4 regions of the Aeromonas enterica genome follow, and region 1 is predicted to be linked to each of the others. Evidence: riboswitches for the same ligand, from Rfam matches in the RefSeq annotation. Region 1 holds a riboswitch; each other region holds the start of a gene.
What was found. A riboswitch is a leader RNA that binds a small molecule or an ion and turns the genes downstream of it on or off. The one in region 1 is predicted to bind cyclic di-GMP.
Positions count from the first base shown of each region.

Region 1 (4,338 bases):
GATAGGATGGCGGTGTGAGCCCGCCTGGGATACAAGGGTGTCAGGCCGTTGCCGGACTCGATGAGGAGTCCGGCCAGGCAGATAACAAGAAAGCGGCGGCGGGACAAACCCCGACCGGCCAGTCAGCGCAGGAGGCGATGACGTGAATTTTCAGCAGTTGCGAATTATCCGGGAAGCGGCACGGCGGGATTACAACCTGACCGAGGTCGCCAATGCCCTGTTTACCTCCCAGTCCGGGGTCAGCCGCCATATTCGCGAGTTGGAAGAGGAGCTGGGGATCGAGTTGTTCATCCGCTATGGCAAGCGGCTGCTTGGCATGACCGAGCCGGGCAAGGAGCTGCTGGTGATCGCCGAGCGCATCCTGAGCGACGCCAACAACATCCGCAAACTGGCCAGCACCTTCGCCAACCGCGAGTCGGGCCGGCTGCTGGTGGCGACCACTCACACCCAGGCGCGCTATGCCCTGCCACGGGTAGTGAAGGCGTTTCGCGAGCAGTTCCCGCTGGTGCAGCTGGAGCTGCGTCAGGGCAGCCCGGAGGAGATAGTGCGGCTGGTGCAGACCGGCGAGGTGGATATCGGCATCAGCAGCGAGCAGCTCGACAAGAGTGAAGGGGTGGTGGCGTTTCCCTACTACCGCTGGCATCACAACATTGTGGTACCGGAGCAGCATCCGCTCACCGCCGAGCGGGATCTGACGCTGGCGGCGCTGGCCCACTGGCCCATCATCACCTATCAGGCCGGGCTGACCGGGCGGGCGCGGGTGGACGAGGCGTTTGCCGAGGCGGGCATCGCGCCACAGATCCTGCTGACCGCGCAGGATTCCGACGTCATCAAGACCTATGTTGAACTGGAGATGGGGGTCGGCATACTGGCGGACATGGCGTTCGACACCCAGCGCGACAAGGGGCTGGTGCAGCTTGATGGCAGCCGGCTGTTTGCGCCCCACACCGCCTGGATCGGTCTCAAGCAGGGGCAGTTCCAGCACAACTTCGCCTGGCAGTTCATCCAGCTCTGCAACCCCGAGCTGGCGCTGGCAGACATTCAGGCCCGCGCCATGGGTGGCGAGCCCGCCCTCGACTTCCAGATCTGAGTCTGGTGACACCAACTAAAACGGGGAGCCAGTGGCTCCCCGTTTTAGTTATGGCGTTTCAACTTTTAGAACTGGCTCAGTTCAGCGCAATCCAGGCGTCTTGCCAATTGGTACCGACCCCGGGTTCATACTGGGTGGCACTGGCCGACCATTGGCTGCACCAGCCGCGGTAGGGGAAGGGCTTGCACTGGTAGATCTTGCCATTCTTGGGTTGCAGCACCCTGGTGCCATCCGTGTAGGACTTGAGTCCTTCCGGGAAGGTGAACTGGTAGTCACCACCGGACGGATCCTTGAGCATCAGATCCAGCGTCTGCTGCAGGGCTTCGCCACCGGCCTTCGGCTTGGCCTCGATCACCAGCTGGTGGTGGCCGGCGCTGAGCCCGGTGAGCGGCATGGTGAAGCTCTGGCTGCTGTCCTTGATGTCGGCAGAGGATTGGCCTTTAGCCACACCACCGTGGTCATACAGGGTGTTGGTGACGGTGAGATCCCCTTGCGCCGTGACGGTGAAGTCGAGGGTCAGTTTGCCGTTGTCGAGCAGGTACTCGCTCTCCAGACCGCTCACGCTGATGTCGTTGCCCACCGGCGGTTGCAGCTGTTCGAGCTGGATTTCGACCCGCTCCAGCGCGCTGCCTGCCTTGAGATAGACGGGGTTCTGGCCGTAGACGGGGTTGAACTGACCGTCGGCATTCTGCTGACCGGCGCGGATCTGGCTCTGCTCTGCATTGATCTTGCTGGCCAGGGCATGGGCCCAGTTGTTCTTCTGACCCTGCTCCGTGGTGGTGATGGTCAGCTCGGTCTGCAGATCGGGGCGCACGCCATTGGCGTCGAATACCAGGGTTCTGGCCTTGTCACCGGCCGCCAGATCGGTGGAAGGGTAGATGGTACCGCCCTGGCTCCAGCTCAGCGGTGGCTGGGTGCCGCCCTTGAAGTTGGCGTCGATCAGGTTGTAGAAGCTGTTGTTGGTGTCACCCACTTCCCACACACCCAGGATCAGCTGATAACCGGTGCGCTCTGGCAGTGTGCACTGATGAGTGACCTGCTTGGGCGGTTGTACCATGTTGCCATCCACCACGCAGAAGGGGGTGAGATCGAAGGCGGTGCGGGTCAGCGGCTGGTTCGGATTCCAGTCCTGTTTGGTGAGGTAGTAACGCCAGTTGCGAGTGACGTGGTTGGCGGTGAAGGTCCAGCTGATGGCGAAGGGGCCGGCCTGCACTTCCTTGCGGGCCCAGCGATCGCTGGTCTGGACGTTCAGCTCTCTCCAGCGGCTACTGCCAGCCGAGGCGATCTGGCCATCCTGGGGGCCGGTCTGCGGGAAGCCGGAGGGGCCTTCCACGCTCTGGGGTTCCCATTGCACCGCACCACACTGGCTATTGTCGCCCGTGTTGCACTGGTAGTTGCGGCTGGCCGGCTGGGTGATGTAGCCGTGAGCGAGCACGCTGCCGCTGGTCAGCAGCGCCAGCGCTGCGACGAGGTGATTGAGTTGGATTTTTGCTGCCATACATTCCTCTGTTCGACAGATATGGGCAGTCAGTTGGCTGGGGCGTTCCCCGATACACACTTGCGTGTGGCAACCCCGCTATCCTGGACGACGTGTCTTTAGACCGGAAGCTTTGCGTCCTGGCTTTTCAACCAGTTTGCCAAATGACTATATAAACGATCATGGTGTCGCGTTTGGCGACGACAGTATCATGACTATTTTTTCTTGAATAATTAAGTATAAATGTTTGCAGCTTGGCCTCATCGGAGTAGAGAAAACACTTAACGTAATGTTTTTAAATGTATATTTAATAATCTTGCTGTACGGAGTGCCGACAATTATGTCGATAAGATGCAAAAGTAAGGCATTTTTTATCAATGAAAAAATCCCCTGTCAGCCGGACTGGCAGGGGATTGCCTGCGACAGGGCAGGACGGATCAGTGGCGAGCGCGGGGACGTTCGGCCTGACGTGCCTGCTGATGCAGCGGTGCCAACCGCTGTTCCAGTTGCTGGTCGATGGCATTGCCGAGTTTGAACACCGCCAGTCGCTCGTCCAGGCTGCGGGAGAGGCCGGCCAGCAACTCGCTCTCCTGAGCCAGTTGCGAGGCGGACTGGGACATCTCCAGCGCCGAATCGTTGATGCCGCTGACGTTGCGGTTCATGTCCTCGGCCACCATGCTCTGCTGCTCGGCGGCGGTGGCTATCTGGGTCGCCATGTCGCTGACGTGCTGGATATGGTTGACGATGAGAGAGAGATCCTGCCCCGCCTTCTCCGACTGGCTGACGCTGCTCTCCGCCAGCTTGCGGCTGGCGTCCATGGCGCTGGCGGCGGTCACCGCCCGTTGCTGCAGCTGGGCTATGGTGCTCTGGATCTCCTCGGTGGACTGGCGGGTGCGGCTGGCCAGTTGACGCACCTCGTCGGCCACCACCGCAAACCCGCGTCCCTGCTCGCCGGCGCGTGCCGCCTCGATGGCGGCGTTGAGGGCCAGCAGATTGGTCTGCTCCGAGATGGCGCTGATGACGGCGGTCACCTCGCTTATCTGCATCACCCCCTCCTTGAGCTGATTGACCTGCAGTGTGGCCTGCTCCACCTCGGTGGCCAACGCCTGGATGCCATGCACGCTGGCATGCACGTCCCGGTTGCCAAGCCCGGCCTCGTTGGTAGCATCCTGGGTATCACGGGCGGTATTTTCCGCGTGGCCCGCCACATCCGAGATGGTCGCGCTCATCTCGTTCATGGCGGTGGCGAGCTGGGCCAGCTGATCCCGCTGGCTGTTGACCGCCTGGTTGGTCTGCTCGGCGGAGGCGGCGATGCGCAGGGCGGCATCCGCCACGTTGCGGGCACCCTGGCTTGCCTCCAGCAGGGCGCGACGAATGGCGTCGAGTCCCTGGTTGGTGCAGGTGGCGACGACCCCCAGCTCATCCTTGCCGTGTATCGGTATGCTGACTACCAGATCCCCGGCCGCTACCTGCTGCATGGCGCGCTTGATCTCGGCCAGCGGATTGACGATGGAGCGGCTGATGGCAAACCCCAGCAGCCCCATCAGCAGGATCACCAGCAGGGTGGCGCCCCCCATCAGCTGGTACTGGGACCAGATGGTGGCCTCGATGTCCTGCAGCAGCACCCCGGATCCCAGGATCCAGCCCCAGGGCTGGTAGCCCGCCACCAGCGACATCTTCTGGGCCGCCTCACCCGTAGGGGTAATCCATTGATATTCCAGCCGGCCATGCCGCCCCCCCTTGCCGAGGTCCACCATGTGTTGCCAGTGGG
Region 1 is NZ_JBSTYL010000003.1:156,632-160,969, reverse strand. Features, by position in the region: gene ACW5XD_RS04815 (hypothetical protein) at 15-146, shown strand; gene cbl (HTH-type transcriptional regulator Cbl) at 143-1,090, shown strand; gene gbpA (N-acetylglucosamine-binding protein GbpA) at 1,167-2,588, opposite strand; cyclic di-GMP riboswitch class I at 2,654-2,739, opposite strand; gene ACW5XD_RS04800 (methyl-accepting chemotaxis protein) at 3,005-4,338, opposite strand, start outside.

Region 2 (4,338 bases), on a different contig from region 1:
GGTCTTGCCCTGGGCATCCAGCGCGCCGTCGGTCACTGTGACGGTGAGGTCATAACCGGTCTCCACGGTTACGCCGGGGCCCGTCACTACCAGGGTCTTGCTGTTCTGACCGCTGGCGGTGAGCCCGGCCGGCACGCTCCACTGATAGCTGAGAGTGTCGCCGTTGGGATCGGTGGCGCTGGCGGTGATGCTCACCTGCTTGCCGGCCTGGACCGAGACCTTGTCCTGCACCGTCACCACAGGCGGCAGGTTGGGCTGCGGCGCCTTGTTGGTCACCACCACCTGATCCTTGGCACTGAGGCTGTGATCGTCGGTCACCGTCAGTTCGAACACCAGATTGACGTCCTGGCTGACCGCATCGACGCTCACCTTGGCCTTGGCCTGGTTGGCATCGCTCAGGGTCGCCTTGGGACCGGAAATCTGGGTCCAGCTGTAGCTCAGCACCGCCCCTTCCGGATCGCGGGAAGAAGAGCCATCCAGCACCAGCTCTGCCGGCCCGGTCACCGCGAGATCTGTGCCGGCGTTGGCCACCGGCGGCTTGTTGACCGGCGGTGTTGTGCCTTCCCCGTTGCCCAGCCCCTCGTGCATGGCATTGAGAATGTCGCCGTTGTCGGCGTCGATTTCCCAGGCGAACATGCCGCCGAGCTGGTTGGCCAGCACGTACTGCCCCTTGGCCTTGACCGAACGCTCGTCATCGAAGGTGATGAGCTCGCCGGTGGAAGCCTTGAACACATAGGGCGCCTCGGCCACTTCGTCATAGCTGTACTGCCAGTCACCGGCCATCTTGCCCTTGGCGATGCCGCGGTAGTCGATGACCCCCTTCTCCCAGATCCCTTCCGCTTCGCTACCCGCAATCGGGCCTGTGGCGGTGCCGGTGAAGGGGTTGTTGCCCTGATACCCGCTGACGCCGGTCCAGCCACGGCCATACATGGCCGCGCCCACCACGACTTTGCCTGGATCCACGCCCTGGCCCAGCAGCGCCTTGACCCCCTTGTCGGTGGTGTACTTGGTGTTCGGATCCCAGCTCGACTCGTAGAGCGCGGTCTGGTGGCCCAACCCGGTATTGGTCCAGGCGCCGTTGAAGTCGTAGCTCATCAGGAAGATGTGATTCATGTATTGCTGGGCGGCGCGATAGTCCACCTTGGCAATCTTGTCACCGCCGGCGCTGATGGCGGAGGTGAGTTCGTAAGTGCGGCCCGTCTCTGCGCTCAGCTCGTCGAGCATGGCGCGCAACTCCTTCATCAGCAGCACATAAGTCTCGCCATCGGAGGCGCTGCCCAGGTTGGGGTTGGCCCCCAGGCCGCCCGGGAATTCCCAGTCGATATCCACCCCGTCGAAGAATTTCCAGGTCTGCAGGTACTCCTTCACCGAGGCGACGAAGGTGTCACGCTTGGCCTTGTCACCGAAGAAGAAGAAGGGGTCCGAGAGGGTCCAGCCACCGATGGAGGGGAGAATTTTCAGGTCCGGATAGGCCTTCTTGAGCGCCATCAGGTTGCCGAAGTTGCCCTTGTAGGGCTCGTCATAGGCGGTGAGATTGCCCTGCCCCATCTGGATGGCGGCCCAGGGATCGTGGATGGAGACCTTGAAGTCTTCACGCCCGGCACAGGAGCGTTGCAGCGCCTCGAAACTGCCGGAGATCTCTTTGAGGCTGTCGTTGATGCCGTTGCCCCCGCAGATGGGAGTAAAACCGTAGAGGATGTGGGTCAGGTTCTGGGCCGGGACCTTGTCCACGGTGAACTTGCGACCATAGACGCCCCACTCCACATAGTAGGCCCCCACCACCTTGCCGGACTTGTTGGCGTAAGGCTTGTTGTTCTCCTGCAGCGGCGCCTTGAGCGGCACCAGGTGGCTGCCGTCGGTGTCGGCCACCAGGATCTCTTTTTTGTCCGAGAGGGTGCAACCATCGGCATTGCACAGGGCCACCTGCATCTGGTAGCGGCCCCCCTTGGTCACCTTGAAGTTGGCAGTGCCGGCTGCGGAGGCTGCGCCTGACCACACCTCCTTGCCATCGAGCAGCACCTTGGCGGTCTGGCCGACATCCCCGGACCAGAGGTTCCAGCTCACGCTGACCGGTGCGCCATCGGCGTGTACCTTGACCAGCTTGTTGTAGGCGGTGGCGGCTTGATCCACTTCGACGATGGCGAACTTGGTTTCGCCCCAGCCTATGGTGGGTTTGCCGGGAGCGGCAGCGAAGGCGGAGGAGGCACACAGACCCCCGACCAACAACGCCAGTACGGAGGGTTTTGGACTTAACATAGTTGAATATCCTTATTTCGTTCTTGGAATAAATAACGAAAAAGGCAACGCCAACCTGACAGGTAACGCAGACAACATCGCGCCATGGCTTGGCCCATGGACGAAACAACCTGTGGTGGCCCCGCTGTCTTAGGTACTGCTGACCCTTAGACCGGAAGCTTTGCGTCCCGGACTTTCGTCCGGTTTGCCTTTTGCACAACTTGATTTGCGACAAAAATAATCGCGACCTGACTATAAGGGAGGGCAAGGAGGAAGGGCAAACCCGGGATCGGCTATTAACAAGCCGCTTTTTACCGAAAACAAGCCTCAAACGAGAAGAAAAAGCACCTTATCTCGTCAGAAAGTGCTGATCTTGCCGTCTGAGGAGACGAGATTAAAAATCAGACGAATTACTTGTTTCGTGATCATCATCAAGTTTGGCTGGCCGTAATACGCTGTTCATCAATGCTCGTAACTTGAGCGGTTTGACCGGCTTGCTGATGTAGCCGTAGCCGTGCTCGCGGATCTGCGCCTGCAACTCGCTCTTGCGATCCGCACTGATGATGATGCCGCCGATGTCGTTGCCATGGGCGAGGCGCAGCATGTGCAGTGCCTGCAAGCCTGTCTTGCCGTCATCCAGGTGGTAATCGGAGAGCACCAGCTGCGGCAGGAAGCCACCAGCGATGAGATCCTCCGCCTGAACCAGGCTCTGGGCACAGACGACCTCGCAACCCCAGCGCCCCAGCAGGGAGTGCATGGCGATGAGAATGTCGCTCTCGTTGTCGATGCAGAGCACCCGGATCCCCTCCAGCTGGCTGTCCCGCAGTGCGGGAGCCGCCACCTGCGTCGTTGCAACAGGACGGGTCGCCAGGTTGAGGGTGATGGCAAACACGGATCCCGCCCCCGGCCAACTGCGCAGTGTCAGGTTGTGGCCCAGCACCAGAGCGATGCCGCGGGCAATGGCGAGCCCCAGCCCCAACCCCTGCTCCTTGGCGGTGCGGGAGTGATCGAGGCGGGAGAACTCGTCGAAAATAGCCTCCTGCTTGTCGGCCGGGATGCCGGGGCCGTTGTCCCACACCTCGATGCGCACCTTGTCCCCCAGCCGGCGGCAACCGAGCAGCACACGGCCGCCCGGGTTGTAGCGAAACGCATTGGTGAGGAAGTTTTGCAACACCCGCCGCAACAGGCGCACGTCGCTGTAGACCGCGAGCCTGCTCTCCACCACTGAGAACTGGACCCCTCCTGCCTGCGCCAGCACCCCGAACTCCGCCTTGAGGTTGTCGAACACGTCGTGCAGGGCGAAATCCAGCTTCTTGGCCTTGAATTTGCCCGCCTCCAACCGCGAGATGTCGAGCAGATCCGTGATGAGATCCTCGGTCGCCCCCAGCGCATCGTCGATGTGACGGGCGATGCGGGCCGTCTCATCCCGGGGCGGCAGCATCTCCAGCAGAGAAGAGGTAAACAGCTTGGCCGCATTGAGGGGCTGGGTCAGATCGTGGCTCACCGCCGCCAGGAAGCGGCTCTTGGAGTGGTTGGCTCGCTCCACCTGCTGGTTTACCAGCAACAGCTGGCGGTTGAGCTCGGAGAGCTCGTGGGTACGCTCGGCCACCCGCGCCTCCAGATGTTCGTTGGCCTCGCGCAGCACCCGTTCGGCGTCGCGAAACGGGGTGATGTCAGTAAAGGTCATCACGAAGCCGCCCGCCGGCATGGGGTTGCCCTGCATCTCGATCACCCGGCCATCGGGCCTCTCCCGCGCCGAGATGTGGGGGCTGCCGCGCAGCATGAAGGCGACCCGCCGCGCCACATGGGCCTCGATATCGCCCGGACCGCACAGCCCCTGCTCGGCGTTGTAACGGATGATCTCCTCGATGGCGCGCCCCATCTGGATGAGGCCGGGCGGGTAGTGAAACAGCTCTATGTAGCGCCGGTTCCAGGCCACCAGCTTGAGCTCCCGGTCCACCACCGAGATCCCCTGCCCCATGTGTTCGATGGCCCCCTGCAGCAGGCCGCGGTTGAAGCGAAACACGTCTGAGGCCTCGTCCACTATGGTGGCGATCTCTTCGAGCTGCATGTTGCGCCCCTGCAGGGCCGAGGCCAGCACCA
Region 2 is NZ_JBSTYL010000007.1:91,216-95,553, reverse strand. Features, by position in the region: gene ACW5XD_RS09980 (glycosyl hydrolase family 18 protein) at 1-2,256, opposite strand, end outside; cyclic di-GMP riboswitch class I at 2,368-2,455, opposite strand; gene ACW5XD_RS09975 (hybrid sensor histidine kinase/response regulator) at 2,630-4,338, opposite strand, start outside.
Region 2: linked by a shared signal. The riboswitch ahead of ACW5XD_RS09980 (glycosyl hydrolase family 18 protein) and the one ahead of gbpA (N-acetylglucosamine-binding protein GbpA) in region 1 are both predicted to bind cyclic di-GMP.

Region 3 (4,338 bases), on a different contig from region 1:
CCCTCCATGAATTCGCTGGTGCCAAGGCCTGTGACATTATCCAACCCTTCCAGACCGGCAGGCATGGCCGCTCTGACCCCTCTGGCCGCCAGCGCCATGCGAACATGGGCAAGCTGACTCTCGGGGACCAGAATTTGACCCGTGCTCTTTTCCAAACGGAATGGCACTTGCTCCTTCTCCAGCATCTCCATGATGTTGGCGGTATCGTAAAGCTCCTGCTTGCCATACAGGGGCACGTAATTTTTGCTGGAGGTCCACAGGATCACGACGATCGTGCCAGCCACAATGGCCGCCAATAGTGCGATTGTCAGAATGGATTTGTTGTCTCGAGAAAGGCTACGCCAGTTGCGCAACCCTTCCTGGACTCGTGTTCTGAAGGAATCCGAAGCCCCTTGCGGGGACGTTACCAGTTCAGTCATCACTTACCTCAGAGTGGCATGCGCATAATGTCGTCAAAGCCTGTCATCAGCTTGTTTCGCACCTGCATCAGGGCGGAAAAACTGAGACCGGCTTTCTGGCTGGCCACCATGGCCCCCACCAAGTCATCGCTCTGACCCGCATCGACAGCGGTCATCAGTTTTGAGGCGGTATTTTGCTGCTCGTTGACTCGCCCGACGACATCGCGCATGGCATCGGTGAATGACACATTCGATGCATCATTTAATTCGATGGAAGGGGTTTGGTTGGCGACTCGCTGCATCTCCTGCATCTGCTGCAAGAGCGTCACCTGTGATGACATCATTTCAATCTTCACTCGGTTATCCCTTAGTTTTGAAGCTGCTGCTCAATATCTATGCCCTGCTCACGCATGGCCGCCAGCTTGTATCTCAGTGCCCGGGTCGTCATACCAAGGGCCTCTGCCGTGCGGGTCCGATGGCCGCGAAAGCGGCGCAGGGTCTCTAGTACAAATTGAAATTCGGCATACCGACGCGTCTCGCTAAGCCCTTCCGGGGCGGAAAACGCTTCCGGTAACGCATTGTCGGATTCAATGGTGTAAGTGGGCAGCATCAAATCGACTGCTTGAATATGCAATCCGCGAGCCATGATTAATGAACGCTGCATGACGTTATCCAGCTCCCGGACATTGCCAGGCCAGCCATACGCCAACAGCTGCTGACGGGCGCTTTCACTCAGACGATAGCCTTGCTGAGGAGCATGTCGCTCGATGAAATATTCGGCCAATGGCAGTATGTCATCTGGGCGCTCCCGTAGCGCTGGCCAACTCATGGGAAGCACGTCGAGACGATAAAACAGATCTTCCCGAAACTGGCCCACGGCAACAAGCGTCCGTATATCTTTGTTGCTGGCAGCAATAATCCGGACATCCAGTGCGATGGTTTGGTGACTGCCGAGCCGCTCGACTTCCTTCTCTTGCAAAACACGCAGCAGCTTGGCCTGCAGCGACAATGGCAACTCAGAAATCTCATCAAGTAGCAACGTCCCACCCTGTGCCAGCTCAAATTTCCCCGGTTGTGTACCTGTCGCCCCGGTGAATGCCCCCTTGTTATGGCCAAATAAGATAGATTCGAGCATGGATTCAGGAATTGCAGCGCAGTTGATGGCGATAAAAGGTTTGCCGGCACGGTTGGACATGTCGTGGATATAGCGAGCCAGTCGCTCCTTACCCGTTCCCGACTCACCACCAATGAGGATGGTGGCAGACGTTTTGGCTGCACGACGAGCAAGTTGCAGTACCTGCAGGCTCATGGTAGAGGTAGCGATCAGATTGGGAATGGTTTGGCGCAGACGCAACGCCCCCTTCACCGCATCGAGCATTTGTTGATAGCCAAAGGGTTTGATGATGTAGTCAATCGCCCCCGCCCGCATGGCTTCTGCCGCAAGATAAGCCTGCTGTTCATTAACCAGAATAATGCAATCGACACCGCAGAATTCATGCACTAATTGAGGACCAGCCTCGGTCATGAGATCCATATCGAGCAAGACCAGAGCAACTGAGTTATTGGCGAGAATTAATTTAGACTTATTGATCGAATCAACACAGGAAACAGCGTACCCCTGCGCCAACAACCTCCCCTCAATATCATTTCCATTTGAAAACACTGGTCTAACCAATAACAAATGAGGTGCTGACTCAATACCAATCGATCTTGAGTTTTTCTTGATAGAAATATCCGAAAGCATATGAACCCGAACCCGTGATGGTGGACAAACCAATCAACAGAACTGATGTGTCAAAAATAAAAACGCACCATACAGAAAATGGCGCCTCTAACGGGCGTCTCATTTATACAAAGAATGGTATCAAGGCAGTAACAATAGCCTTGGTAACCCCGCTATCATTAGCATTGCTGCTATAAGACCGGAGGCTTTGCGTCCTGACTTTTCAGTTCAGTTTGCCTTTATCATGCGACTGTCCATAGTGGGACAAGACAACTCCACTTCTCCAGTGATAGCTGTGTGACACATGTGAATTGTTATATTTGTTATATGCTTTTAACATCTTGTGCGTCAAAAACCGTCACATCATAGCGGCTTCCAATGACAATTCAAGTAGATATGCGGAATATAACCTTCCCATCTGTTCACAACATGGCAGTTCAGTTTCAGCCCAGAGTCCCAATAACTTCCACCCTCAGATCTTCTGGTATTTCATTATAAGAAAGCACTTTGAGACCTTTTGAAAAGGAACGAGCATATCTTGCCATCAAGGGCCTGAGCTGAGGCATGACAACCAATACCGGAGCATGACCTTGCTGTTGCAACTGCTCTTTCACCAATGGCATATTTTGCTGCAACTGCGCCAGCAGCTGAGGATCAACCGGGAAGCTGTCCAGCTGAATTTTTCCCTGTTGCTGGGATTGGGTCATTGCAGCCAACAGCGTCTGCTCAAGACGATCCTCCAAGGTAAACGCGGCTAAAATATCGCGCGACCCAATCGCCTGTCTGATAATCTGGCGTTTCAAGGCACACCGGACATCGGACGCCAGCAAGACAGGATCCTTGGTCAGCTCGCTTGCATCCAGCAAGGTGGTGGCAATGGTTCGAATATCGGTGAGGCTGATCTGCTCCTTGAGCAACTGTCGGAAAACCCTCAGTTGCTGCATTTGAGTCAGCGCCAGATTAAGTTCTTCTGCCAGACGGGGTGACTGGGTAGCCAGATATTGGCCCAACTTGCCTACTTCATCATGGCCAAATAGAGAATCAAGCTGCTCTCTCAACAATTTGCTGGCATGAGTGGCGATAACTGTTGCGGAATCGACTACGGAATAACCCAGGTTCAAGGCCTTAGCCTTGTTCTCCGGCGAGATCCAGACTGCATTCATGCCATAGGCTGGATCCTGCGTCAGCTCACCATCCAGGGCACCATATGTCTCCCCGCTGCTAATCGCCATCAGTCGCTGACAGTCGACGTTACCAGCCGCAAGTGCCACACCGGACAACTTGATCCGGTATTGATCGGGTTGCAACTGCAAGTTGTCACGCACCCGGATCTCGGGCAGCAGGAAGCCATATTGCTCGGACAGGGTTTTGCGAATACCCCGTACCCGGGCAAGCAGTTCGGCTCCCTTGTCCGCTTCTGCCAAGGGCACCAGCCGATAGCCCAGCTCAATGGCGACCGCATCGACAGGAGGCAGGTCCTGCCACTCCAGTCCCTGTGGCTCGGACTGCACCATCTGGCGCGTCAGCTCCTGGGCTGCATCGAGATCAGGATCATTGACCCGACGCTTGCTGACACTCCAACCTGCCCATGCCAGCACGGCGGCAAAGCTGAGAAAAGCCAGCATGGGCATACCTGGCACCAGACCCAGGATCAACATGATGGCAGCGGCGGTGTAGATAACCCGCGGCGATGCCAGGATCTGCTGACCCACTTGATCCGACATCTCGCCTTCATCGCTGACCCGAGTCACTATGATGGCCGCAGCGGTAGACATCAGCAAAGAAGGGATCTGGGCGACCAGACCATCACCTATGGTGAGCAGTGCATAACTCTGGAACGCTTCCGCAACCGGTAGCGAGTGCTGGAATATACCGATCGCCAAGCCACCGACCAGATTGATGATCAACACCAGCAAACCGGCGATGGCATCCCCTCGCACGAACTTGGACGCCCCGTCCATCGCACCGTAAAAATCAGCCTCTCTGGCAATCTCGTCACGCCGCGCGCGGGCCTGATACTGATCCATGGTACCGGCGTTGAGATCGGCATCAATCGCCATCTGTTTACCAGGCATCGCATCCAGAGTGAAGCGAGCAGATACCTCGGATATCCGCTCTCCACCTTTGGTGATCACCACGAAGTTAATGATCATCAGGATTACGAAGACCACCAAACCGACGACATAGTTACCGCCGATGACCACTTCCCCAAAGGCC
Region 3 is NZ_JBSTYL010000008.1:44,667-49,004, reverse strand. Features, by position in the region: gene fliFL (lateral flagellar M-ring protein FliFL) at 1-410, opposite strand, end outside; gene lfiE (lateral flagellar hook-basal body complex protein LfiE) at 428-754, opposite strand; gene lafK (lateral flagellar response regulator transcription factor LafK) at 766-2,142, opposite strand; cyclic di-GMP riboswitch class I at 2,282-2,369, opposite strand; gene lfhA (lateral flagellar biosynthesis protein LfhA) at 2,565-4,338, opposite strand, start outside.
Region 3: linked by a shared signal. The riboswitch ahead of lafK (lateral flagellar response regulator transcription factor LafK) and the one ahead of gbpA (N-acetylglucosamine-binding protein GbpA) in region 1 are both predicted to bind cyclic di-GMP.

Region 4 (4,338 bases), 120 kb from region 1:
ACTGTCAATTTGGCAGCCATGCTCGAGAGCGGGCGATACGCATAAATTCGATTCAGCTCAGCTGACTTCCGCTCATCATCACCCCAATAAGAACTTGCCTGATAATCGCCGCGCAGGCGCCAAGCACCATAGTTAGCCCCAAGCGTACCGTAGCTGCTGATATTGCGATTGGAATAGTCACTCCCTTCGTTGATCTGGGCATTGATGTTGTAATCCAGCATCAGACCAGTGATACCTTCATCCCACTGCTCGGGCGGAATCCAGTTGGGGTCACTGTATTTCATCCACGCTTGAGGCACCGCAATCCTGAGCAGACCATTGCCGATATCATTCGAGACCACGACCCCATCCAGAGCCTGCACATTGGCACACTGGCCCTGATGCCAGGTATCGATTTTGGCAATGGCTTCATCAGTCAGTGCCATTTTGGGGACGAGATCCGGAGGCAAGCAGGCAACGCCACCTTTTCCCTTGCCATCTTCCAGCTCATAAAACGGGATTTTCTGGAGTGGCAATTTATTTTTGTTAACCTCAATTTCAAGATAGTAATCGCCAGGCAGGATATAGCCTTTGTCCGCGAACTGAGAAAGATCTATCTTGGTCCGCTCATCCAGATCAAGCGCATCAATATTAAACTCCGTTTCTGCCCATGCATTATTTTTCATTACCAGTAAACAAGGCATGCATAGCATAAACGCTTTTTTAAAAACATGTTTTCTAACAGAGTTTGATGTTGCAACGCTCATATTTTGACTCTAGGGATATCATAACGGTCTCACACAATGAGGTGTCTACACTAAGCAAGCTGTTTGCCTACATATAACTAAGTTCAAACAAGGCCATATTGTCTGAATAAAATGGCTTGCTACTCTTCAGACTGATATGAAGTTCCATATCGTCATTGACAACATTCGAAATAATAAAACGCTCACCTGACACCTTATAATATTGTCCATTGTTGATGATTCCCAAATCATCGGTCATGGCACCATGCACGGACATGGATATATGAGACAGTGACTCACTCACTGGTCCTTTAATCTGACAGCCACTGATTTTTAGTGTGCCATGGCGTTGCTGTTGCCAGGGAATGCTGTGCAGTTCATCCAGATCACCGAGTGTGCAAGCTGATTCAGCCAAACCATCCGTCAGTTCATTCGCATTAGCAGGGCTTGCCATCATCACAACCTGCAGCACCACTGGCACCATCATTGACATCTTCATGATCAAGGTCCGGTGAGAGGAAAAAGATGTGTGAGGTTGTAGTGGTTTTCACCACCACAACCCTTGTCACACGTTAAGGCAGACGATTACTCGTAGGAGAGAGTAAAGTTGGTAACCGCAGTGAAAGCACCGGCAATCAGCGGGTTAGTAGTCTGGTCGGCATAGCCTTTCAACACGGCACTGAAGGGCAGTTCGTTGTCGCCATTTACCAGATTGAAGGCAGTTGTAGGTTCGCCCAATACAATCGCATCGCCACCCGGAGCAGTCATCTTGATGCCGGCACCAGCAGCTTGACCACCACCGATAACCAACAGGCTCTGGTCAACAGGATCCTTGGAACCACTGAAGGTCACTTTGACGGCATCTTCCTCAGGGGTAATTTCGCAGTTCAGCAGCTTGATGCTAAACGGCTTGGAGTTGGACTCCCCACCGTTAACCAGCTCTTTGGTGCTGATCTGGCCCATTTCAACGACTTGATCAGCAGACTCAGAGGCTACGGAGCAAGGCGCATTGATGATCTCGCCATTAAAAGTAACTTTGCCTGAACCAGCGCCGCCGGCAGCAAGAGCAGAGCCGCACAGCATTACAGAACCAACACCCATGGCAACCAGAACTTTATTAACTTTCATTTGTGTATACCTACATTAACGCGTGTTGTTATGCGGCATCATCTAAACCAAGCTGGAGTCATGGTTTTCGATGATGCCGCAATATTATCACACAGCAACTACCAGTAAGCCGACCTCTCACCAACAACTCGATGAGAAATGACCACAGATAGATTTATCTGTGCATGTTAAAAGCAAAAGTTGCCAAGGGATAGTTCCCGCTACCCCCTATCTCCTGCATCTGTGCTCATTGACATGCCTACATATTCATGTGCACAGAAAGCTTGGTTCAGCTTTTGCTTTTCGATAAATTAGCGATATATACGATGCACATCAAATACATTTTGATTTTTAAAGATTGCAAAATAAACACACTAAAATCAATAACTTACCGCAAATAAAAACATTAACAAACAATAGTAGCCAACTATTGAATATATATATCACTTATATGACAACACTAGCCAACACAACCTGAGTGAATTTCAATAAATCACCATCAGATATGAAGGAGATATCATTTCCCCATCAGCTACCGTTCCTATAGCTCGTATGGAGTCTATAGATAACGGATGACATATATGAGTAAAATGTGTAGCCATTCCATGCGCTGGGAAAATAACAAATCTATTAATGTGAAATGCACCTCCACGCTGACCATATTTTCACCATCCAAAGATTTATTCCACATCATTAATAATAAACTAAAAGAGAACATCGTGACTGTATCTCGATACGAATACGAATGACTGCTGCTATTTGTAAGCTATATCTCAAATTTTTTGTCGATTGATTTCTCGATGCAGGAGGTTATCATCTAAACATAGAGTAAAGGGCAAACCGGTCGAAAGGTCGGGACGCAAAGCCACCGGTCTAAGGGTTTAAATACCTAAGACAGCGAAGCTGCCATCTGAGAAGAGTGATGTCATAACCTGTATGCCATTCTCTTTGATTGCGTTGCCCTTTTCGTACAACGACCTGTAACGAAAAGGACATAAACATGAACACTTCCAATACTCCCGCTGGCTTTCTCCACCACAGTACCATCCGCTTTGCTTCTTCTGCCGCCACCGCTGTGCTGCTTGGCGTAGCGCTACTGCCCGCGACAGCATCAGCTCAAGATGGCAGCGTGGCCTTTATCGGGACCATCTACGAATCACCGTGTGATTTTTCTGACCATAGCGTGACCTGTTATTCCGGCACTCAACACCAGATCATGGATTTGGCCAGCCTGCAGCAAGCTGGCAGTCTCAACGCCATCAGCAGCACCTTGAGTTACAGGCTGTCGGAGAGCAGCAGCAACACGGCTATCGTGACGGTGAGCTACCTCTAGCACGATCCAGATTGCGCTCACGCCCGGAGTTGCCTGCAACCACGGGGCTTGCGCCCTATATCGGCAACAAGCAGACAAATAGCCAGAGACGAGAGGTGGGCAATCCAAGCACCTGATCCCCTGTTTGGCGGATGGGTGCTTGCCAGTCTCACCCTTTCTCGTTGGCTTTTGGCTCCATCATTCCCCCTGTGACAGGGCCCAATCCCTCTACTATCTTCGGCCCGTATCGCAGCTGGCCCTCTCCTTGCTACCTGTGTCTCACATCCGCAGTTCCGACGCACGGATAAATCTTCAAGTGAAAAACCCATCAAACTCATGTACCCAGGCTTATATCCCCCCCAAATGGTGGATGAGTCCTTGCTATCACTGCAGCCCCCAATGAGGCTGACTTTGTTATCATCCAAGCTAAATAAATGATTTATATGGCCTGACTGGTGAGTTGATACCCCTTTGGAACTTAGTACATTGCCCGCGACAACCACGCAGACATAAAACCAAAGGGATAAAAATGAACTATCTGGGTACCAGGTTACTGCTCTTGGCAGTGCCGGGCATGCTTGCCACTTCGGCGCTGGCCAATTACACCCCCACAGACTGGCAACAATACCGGTTGAACGGCGAGTCGAGCCGTCAGCTGGCTGATCGCGTCACCGAAGTGACCTATGAGCTCAGCGCACGCAATGGCGATGCCCCCTATCAGCAACTGCGTGTCTATCGCCGTTTCGACTGGAGCGAGGCCAATCTGACCGTGCTGGCAGAACAGCAATGCGGCGAGCCGCAACTCAGGATCGAGCAGGGCTGGCAGATCCGTTACCTCAGCTGCGAGCAGGTGGTGCCGGTAGGCAAGGCCATCCCGGCCAGCAGCTATGACTTTGGCTACGGTCTGAAACAGGGTCGCTGGGAACCGCTGACGGGCACCCCGACCGCCCCGCGTCAGGACCGCCTGCCGCTGGCCGAACGCATCATCCTGAGTCACAACGAGCAGGAGCTGGATCGCTGCGAGCTCAATGCACAGGGCCGCTGCGCCGAGCCGGTTTGGCAATATCAACCGCAAAACTGGCAACAACTGAGCGTGCTGGAAGAGACCCCCAACGAGCGGGACGGCCGCCTCGAGCATATCTTCTTCCGCCTGCAGCCCATGGCGGGCAGTCAGGCTGCCAGCCAGGTGAGCGA
Region 4 is NZ_JBSTYL010000003.1:273,992-278,329, forward strand. Features, by position in the region: gene ACW5XD_RS05360 (fimbria/pilus outer membrane usher protein) at 1-746, opposite strand, end outside; gene ACW5XD_RS05365 (hypothetical protein) at 814-1,212, opposite strand; gene ACW5XD_RS05370 (fimbrial protein) at 1,311-1,853, opposite strand; cyclic di-GMP riboswitch class I at 2,657-2,743, shown strand; gene ACW5XD_RS05375 (fimbrial protein) at 2,785-3,165, shown strand; gene ACW5XD_RS05380 (collagenase) at 3,674-4,338, shown strand, end outside.
Region 4: linked by a shared signal. The riboswitch ahead of ACW5XD_RS05375 (fimbrial protein) and the one ahead of gbpA (N-acetylglucosamine-binding protein GbpA) in region 1 are both predicted to bind cyclic di-GMP.